Regions from separate parts of the Shewanella sp. W3-18-1 genome, predicted to be linked through region 1. Evidence: riboswitches for the same ligand, from Rfam matches in the RefSeq annotation. Region 1 holds a riboswitch; the other holds the start of a gene.
What was found. Region 1 has a riboswitch for thiamine pyrophosphate ahead of SPUTW3181_RS12300 (TonB-dependent receptor). Riboswitches for the same ligand answer to the same signal wherever they lie in the genome.

Region 1 (4,200 bases):
AAGAGCGTCAATTATCTTTCAATAATATGATCGAACTCGCCTTAGAAACCGCGCTTAATTAGGGTTAACGCTATCCTTTGTATCCTTAGCATTTCACCGATGGAATGACAAAATGAATAATAAAATCACCTTAACTGCAATTAGTTTTCTCGCTAATTTTATAATGGCGGGCTTTGCCACTCAATTTGGGATGCTGATTGAGCCTATTGCAGATAAATTTTCAGCAAACGTGAATGACGTTGCTTCCATATTCTCCTTGCTTAATGGTGGCGCATTGGCGGGTACTATTGCTGCCTTTTTCTTTATTGAAAAATTAGGCATCAAGCGAATTACCATAATTAGTTACAGTCTAGTGGCAGTGTGTGCTGTGGCATTACATCTCACCCATTCTCTACAAGTTGTGATGGTAGCCATGACCTTAATTGGTTTTTGCGGCGGTATGGGGTTATGTATTGCCGGTACGATAGTGGTATCGGTGTGGCAAGAGAAATTACAAAGCACCATGCTAGTCGTACAAGATGCCACGTTTAATATTGCGGGGGTTATTTTCCCTTTAATCACAACTTACGCACTCACAAGTTCATTGTCATGGAGTTACAGTTACTTAGCTGTAGGTCTCGTGGCGTTGGGAACCGTGATTATTACCTTATTTACTAATTTTTCGTTATGTGAGCAATCATCGACTACTGAAGATAAGCAACAATCGGAATGGAATTTTGGCATTATTAGCGGCGGTGTGGGCTTATTTTTAGGCATGTTGGCGCTGTATACATTTTTAACGTGGGCTCCCTTATTCGTTAAGCAAAAATTTGATATTCCATTTGAAGACGCGGGCAATATTATTACTCAATATTGGTCAGCAGCACTGATTGGGGCATTAATTTCGACGCTGATTGTGACGCGGGTAAAAATTCACCATTTTTTAGTCGCAATTATCGGCCTTGCTATGATCATCACCTTTATGATTGTGACGACCGATAAGCTTAATTGGGTAGGTTATTTAACCTACGGTTATGGCTTTGTTTGCGCAGCCCTATATAACGCGTTTATTGCTTATGGCGTGTCCTTTGTTAAAAAAGCCAGTAGTAAAAATGTGTCCTATATTCTGATCAGTGGCAGTACTGGGGCCATGTTTAGTCCCGCCATTAGCTCATTCTTTGAGCGCATAATCGGATTACAAACTGTGATGTATGTTATTCCACTGCTTTATGTTGCGATATTTATTATGTTGATTGTTTCAGGTCGAATGAAGCCTGCAGCGGCCTAAGATCCATTTGCTAAGTTAATTTATTTGGTCCACTTTCGCGAATGAATAACCTCGAGAGTGGGCTTTTTTAATTTTGCTATATCGCAGCTTCAACGAATTGTTTAAGGGCATTGAGATCTTTAATCCTAATCCCTTCTTTGTTGCGTTCAATCAGGCCACGTTCCTCAAGTAGCTGTAGCGCACGTCGATAGACCCGATCTGTTGTACCAAATCGCTCCGCCTCTAAATAGCGTTTACTAAAGCCATCGACGGGTAAATCATTTAAATATTCATGGTAAATATCATATGCCACGTTATAGCTGATGGGATAAAGCAGTCGCCGGGTAAAAATATCGACGGTGTCTTGGTAGTCAATAGCAATGGCACTGGCGAAAAATAACGCAAGCTGCGGATGTTGCCCAAGGGAGCACTGCAGTTTTTCGGCGCTAATGATCATGATTTCTAAGGGTTCATTGGCAATAATATCCAACTGACAGTGATACTGAGTAAAAAACTCCATCTCACCAAAAAGTTGTGAATCACAATCGATAGTCCCTAATTGAAAACATCGACCATTTCTGGCGGTATGGCCAAGTGATACGCGCCCTTGTTTTACCAATACCAGTGAGGCCATGGTTTCACCTTGTGTCATTAGATGAGCGCCTTTTTTAAGCATTTTAACTTCGCTGATACAGCTTAGTATCACCGCTTCAATAAGGGGATAGTCTTGCTCCCATCGCTGGCTATAACGTCCTTTGGCTAACGGTTTTAGCTGCATTGAGTATGATCCTCTTATCCTGTTCAAAATCGCGGTCTTCTATAACATTATCGTGAGAAGTGGTCAAATGAGCTAAAGGATTTGAGCTGCGACGGTGGGCATTTTTGCCCTGACGTTTAGCATAAGACTTTTAACATTGTGCTGAAAGACAAGGTTTTAGTGACATTTAAGGATATCGCAGGCACAAGTGTGTCTACTTTATTATTTTCGTCATGTATACTAAGCGCCGCCAAGGGGTGTTTGCAGCGAGTTCACTTTAACTCTAGTGACTGCAAACTGAGATGTCATCAGACGAACCCTTAGAACCTGATCCGGCTAATACCGGCGTAGGAATGGGCCAATCAACAGCACACTTCTGAATCGCTTATTCGTTGCCGGATCTCAAACATTATATTTGAGGTCCTATGTTTAACAGTAAAAATCACATTTCTAGCACATCCTTGAAGCGAGCACCGTTGGCATTAGCCATTGCCGCCGCGCTCAGCACCTCTGCATTTGCACAAACCGATGCTATCGATAAACCCGATCCGAACACTGAGATGGAAATCATGGTGGTGACGGCGGATTTTCGCAGTGCCAGTTTAGAAAAAATGCCTTCAAGCATAACCGTTATCGATGCCCAGCAAATTCAAGATGAAAGCGCACAGCACTTTGAAGATGTGCTTAATTCCATCGCTAACGTTAATTGGTCAGGTGGCAGCTCGCGGCCGAAATATTTTCAGATCCGCGGCGTGGGTGAGCAAGAGCAATATCAAGGCGCACCTAACTCATCGGTAGGCTATATTGTTGATGATATTGACTTATCTGGTATCGGCATGGTGTCGAGTATGTATGATCTACAACAAGTCGAAGTGCTGCGTGGGCCACAGGGGACACGCTACGGCGCCAATGCCTTAGCGGGATTAATTTACTTAAAAAGTAATGATCCAACCGATGTGTTTGAGCATGGTGCAGAGGTGTCTTTAGGCAATGACGATCTGCAAACCTTTAGCGGTTTTAGCTCTGGACCATTAACGGATTCTGGTAAGTTGCTGTACCGTGTGGCGCTACAGCAACATCAGCAAAACGGTTATCGCGATAATCTGTATTTAGGACGTGATGACACCAATGGCCGTGATGAATTTACGGGTCGCGCTAAATTACGCTGGTATGCAACCGATGATTTGCAACTGGATTTAACCCTGCTACATGCCAATTTTGATAATGGTTATGATGTGTGGAGTTTAACCAATTCACCAACACAGACGACCTCGGATCAGCCTGGCGTTGATAGCCAGCGCACCACTGGTGTGGGTTTTAAAGCGACTTACTCAGGTGCAGAGCAGTTTGAGCTGACATCACTTACCTCATTTGCCAATACCGATCATCATTATAGTTACGATGGCGATTGGGCCAATTCTGAGTATTGGGCATCTAAACAATGTGAAGAGGGCGGTAATGTATCCCCTTGTCAGTACGATTACTTTTGGGACAAAACGGGTCAGCGTAAAACTTTATCCCAAGAGTTTCGTTTAAGCTCGACGGATCAAGGCCGTATTTTTGCAGGCTCAACCGATTGGTTAATTGGGGTCTATGGGATGAACCTCAAAGAAGATAACCAATTGGATTCTGAATATAATTCTTGGCCGGATGAGGTATTAGACTCAGAGTACGAAGCGACGAACTATGCGCTGTTTGGTCAGATCGATACGGATCTGGGCTCTGATTATACCTTATCTGTGGGGCTACGTTTGGAGCGGCGTAATAGCCATTACTCGGATACTAATAACGACAATTTCGATCCGAGTGAAACCATGTGGGGCGGCCATATTGCACTCAGTAAAGTGCTGAGTGAGTCTCATAATGTTTACGCCCGTGTGGCGCGGGGTTACAAGGCGGGCGGATTTAATATGACCTTACCAGTCGAACTCAATGATAAAAAAGAGTTTGATCCCGAAACCTTATACAACTACGAAATCGGTTTAAAATCCCATTGGTTTGAAGGGATTATCGACACCAATTTTGCGCTGTTCTATATGGATAGACAGGATCAGCAAGTGGCAGCTTCGCAGCAAGATCCCAACAAGCCACAACGGTTTATCCTCTACACTGAAAATGCGGGTAGCTCAAACAACTACGGTGCCGAGCTGGACGTGACTTGGTACGCCACCGATAATCTCCAGTTTTATTCAAGCTT
Region 2 (4,200 bases), 330 kb from region 1:
GTCTTATTGTCTCAACTGGCAAGTATCTTATCGAGTATTGGGGTAAGTGCTACGCTTGGAGCTTGTGTATTTATGTTGAACTTTGCTCTATTTGTCTCCTCTAATCTGCGTCAAGCACTCACAAATAAATATAATTATTGGATAATTCACTTTCAATATTCACCGACAAAGTGCAATCGTTCCACGTTAAGTACTATCGAAATCAATTGTATACACAAAACCTAAGGATGGATTTTGCCTTTTCAACGTCAACCCCATGCTCTGTCTTTATTTGTATCACCTGATCTCCGTGCTACGGGTGAGGAGGATGCAGATGGTGCTTTGCTTGCGCCGACAATATTGTTGCCAGAAGATAAGACTTCTATTGTGTTTCAACATAAACATGATCTTGGTGATCTAGATGATGCTTTAGCGCCTGCTTTTACCGCTAATAAGGATTCGTTAGTTTGCGATCGCGGTGTAAGCCAGCCGTATAATAAAGGGGTAAGTCTGTTATTTTTTGTGCTTCTAGTGCATGCAGGTTTATTTTTACTGATCTATATTTTGTGGCGCCCGCAGTTAAATCCCTTTGGATTGAAGGAAATAGAAAGCCGTGGCCCTAAAGTGGCAGCGATCAAGGCTTACTTTATTTATGCTCCCGCGGTAGAGAAAGCCGAAACCTCAGAGTCCGAAACTGAGATAAAGGCCGAGGATAAGATTGAATCAGCAAATTTTGTTGCGTCTATAGCTATTCCCGCCCCGCAAACTCCAGTTGAGCCTCAACCAAACAAAACTCAATCAATAGTCCCAAGTGAAGAACAACCCGCTGAAGCGATAGCAAAAAAACCAACGCATACGTTGGATACCACAGAATTAAAGCCGCAACTTGGTGCTAAGAGTTCGCCTGCAAAAGAAGGTGAAAGCACAATAGCGACAAGCTCAAGCATGAGTTTATTCACCCAGCATTATTTTGAGCGTCAGCGAGAGCAAGCGCTCGATGACCTCGTGATTGAACAGGCCGATAAATTCACTCGGAAATCGAATATGAGTGAAATGAGCCCAGAGATGGAAGTGTTATTTGTTCCTAACGCCGATGATTTCGCTGGCAGAACGAGTCACGATTTACCCTTAGATCCAAATCGTATTGTGCGTAAAGGGGATACTTGTTATCGCGTGGTACAAGTCGGCACTCAAGTTAATCCATACGCCGAAAATTTAGGCTTCCCATTTGACTGCAGTGGCAAAAAAATCAATCAAGCTATTGATGATGCCATTCAATCTCGATTAAATAAAATGATGCTCAAACCCCATAAATAGTGACTTTATTTTATGATCTATTTTCACGCCAATTATAACTTTGTTAGCTTCATTTTATTTACTCATTTAAAAACAATGTGTTATGAATCTATATTTTGGATTGATAGTTAAGGGTTTTAATTGTTTTTTTCCTTGTTTGTTGCTGCCACTTCTGTCTATACTGCGCACTCATCTTGTCGGAGTGCCTCTTGGCTGAGACCGTTTATTCGGGATCCGTTGAACCTGATCAGGTTAATACCTGCGAAGGAAACAAGCGTAATAACACACATTAAATCGCGAAAATAGACGGCTTTAACACCTGTTTACTCAGCAGTGCTTTAAGTCTTAATGTTTAGATTTAATTGTTATTGAGCAGGGTAACTCAATTTTTGAAGCCAGTGTTGGTCACAAAAATTGATTGCCATGCCAGCTATCAACAACGCAATTCTCCAGACAAGCAACTCCATTTTTTAACGTGAGATTGCTTATGTCCAGTTCAAACCAAAACCTAGCTATAGCTGCCAATGCTATAGAAATCACAGCGCCAGAATCGACAATCCTTAATAAATCGGCTGAGTCTCGTCAATCAACAGTGCCTAAGGCGCCGAGTCGCCGCGAAACCCGCGCGCAGGCCCAAGCCTTTATTGATACGTTAGCGCCACTGCAACATCCTAATTCACAAAAGATTTATCTTGAAGGTTCAAGTGCCGATATTCGCGTTGGTATGCGACAAATTATGCAGACTGATACGCTGGTGGGCGGTACAGCTGATGCGCCTATCATGGAAAAAAATCCGCCAATCCACGTGTACGATTGCGCCGGACCTTATTCCGATCCTGAGGCCGATATCAATGTGCGTCTCGGCCTTGTTAAATTAAGACAAAACTGGATCCTAGCCCGCAAGGATACAGAGCAATTACCCTGTGCCACCTCAGACTTTACCCAACAAAGACTCGCCGATGATGGTTTAGATCATCTGCGTTTTGAGGCGGGTTCGAGTGCGATTGTCCGCCCACGCAGAGCGCTGCAGGGTAAACGCGTCAGTCAATTACACTATGCCCGTCAAGGGATTATCACGCCCGAAATGGAATATGTGGCGATCCGCGAGAATATGGCACTCGCCGAAGTACAGGATGAAATCCTCAATCGTAAAGCCAAGGGCGAAGCCTTTGGTGCCTTAGTTGGTGAGCCGATTACCGCCGAATTTGTCCGCGCCGAAGTTGCCCGTGGCCGCGCGATTATCCCGCTGAATATTAACCATCCCGAAGCCGAACCTATGATTATCGGGCGTAATTTTCTGGTGAAAGTGAACGCCAATATCGGTAACTCGGCGGTGACGTCTTCCATCGAGGAAGAAGTGGAAAAGCTCGTCTGGTCAACCCGTTGGGGTGCAGATACTGTCATGGATTTATCCACGGGTCGTTATATTCACGAAACCCGCGAGTGGATCATCCGCAACTCGCCCGTGCCCATCGGCACAGTGCCGATTTATCAAGCACTGGAGAAAGTGAACGGCGTAGCAGAGGATTTAACCTGGGAAGTGTTTCGCGATACCTTGATTGAACAAGCGGAGCAAGGTGTTGATTACTTTACGATTCATGCTGGTGTACTGCTGCGTTATGTGCAGATGACGGCTAAACGCGTTACTGGGATCGTTTCCCGCGGCGGTTCAATCATGGCCAAATGGTGCTTGAGCCATCATAAGGAAAACTTCCTCTACAGCCATTTTCGTGAGATCTGTGAGCTTTGCGTTGCCTACGATGTATCCCTGTCTTTAGGTGATGGTATGCGTCCAGGCTCGATTGCCGACGCTAATGATGCCGCCCAGTTTGCAGAGCTTGAAACCTTAGGTGAGCTAGTCAAAATCGCATGGGAATACGACGTGCAAACCATTATCGAAGGGCCGGGACATATCCCGATGCAGCTCATTAAAGAGAACATGGACAAGCAGTTAGTTCATTGCGATGAAGCGCCGTTTTACACCCTTGGCCCGCAAATCACCGATATCGCACCTGGGTATGATCATTTCACCTCCGGCATAGGCGCGGCCATGATCGCTTGGTACGGCTGCGCCATGTTGTGTTATGTAACACCAAAAGAACACTTAGGATTACCGAATAAACAAGATGTTAAGCAAGGTTTGATTGCTTACAAGATTGCCGCCCATGCCGCCGATGTGGCCAAAGGTCATCCGAGTGCGCAAATTCGTGATAATGCGCTGGCAAAGGCGCGGTTCGAATTCCGCTGGGAAGATCAATATAACCTAGGGCTCGATCCTGACACCGCTCGGGCTTACCACGATGAGTCCTTACCACAGGAATCGGCCAAAGTCGCGCATTTTTGTTCTATGTGCGGCCCTAAATTTTGTTCGATGAAAATCACCCAAGATGTGCGCGCCTATGCCGCAGGTTTAGAGGCGGCACAAACGAAGGCAGAGCAAGTTGAAGCGGCTGCCCAAGCCATGCAAGTCACTATCAAGACGCCGCAGGAGTTGGAAGCGGCCATGGCACTAAAATCGGCACAATTTGCCGCTTCGGGCGCCGAGATTTATCAGGTGATAGACAAGCATGTAAAAGACAAGCTCGTCGCCGAAGCTGAGGAAGCCTAATTATGCAGGGTATTCATGGGGGGAAATTGCCCATGAGTACCGCTCGCCCCGCGATTGTTTGGACCATAGCCGGTTCAGACAGCGGCGGCGGTGCCGGTATTCAGGCGGACTTAGCCACGATTCAAGATTTGGGTTGTCATGGTTGCAGCGTGATCACCACTGTGACGGCGCAAAGCTCAGTGGCGGTCACTTTAGTCGAGCCCGTGTCAGCTGCGATGTTAATGGCTCAGTTGACCACTTTACTGTCAGACTTGCCACCCAAAGCAATCAAAATCGGCTTACTGGCTGATCAATCTCAAGTCGCATTATTGGCAGAT

Region 2: it holds a riboswitch for thiamine pyrophosphate, as region 1 does, so the genes downstream of both, thiC (phosphomethylpyrimidine synthase ThiC) here and SPUTW3181_RS12300 (TonB-dependent receptor) in region 1, are expected to answer to the same signal.

Annotation. Positions count from the first base shown of each region.
Region 1 covers NC_008750.1:2,726,537-2,730,736, reverse strand. Annotated here, with positions in the region: gene deoD (purine-nucleoside phosphorylase) at 1-62, shown strand, start outside; gene tsgA (MFS transporter TsgA) at 113-1,267, shown strand; gene SPUTW3181_RS12305 (Crp/Fnr family transcriptional regulator) at 1,344-2,024, opposite strand; TPP riboswitch at 2,247-2,374, shown strand; gene SPUTW3181_RS12300 (TonB-dependent receptor) at 2,429-4,200, shown strand, end outside.
Region 2 covers NC_008750.1:2,398,620-2,402,819, reverse strand. Annotated here, with positions in the region: gene SPUTW3181_RS10825 (hypothetical protein) at 235-1,296, shown strand; TPP riboswitch at 1,464-1,562, shown strand; gene thiC (phosphomethylpyrimidine synthase ThiC) at 1,763-3,883, shown strand; gene SPUTW3181_RS10815 (bifunctional hydroxymethylpyrimidine kinase/phosphomethylpyrimidine kinase) at 3,886-4,200, shown strand, end outside.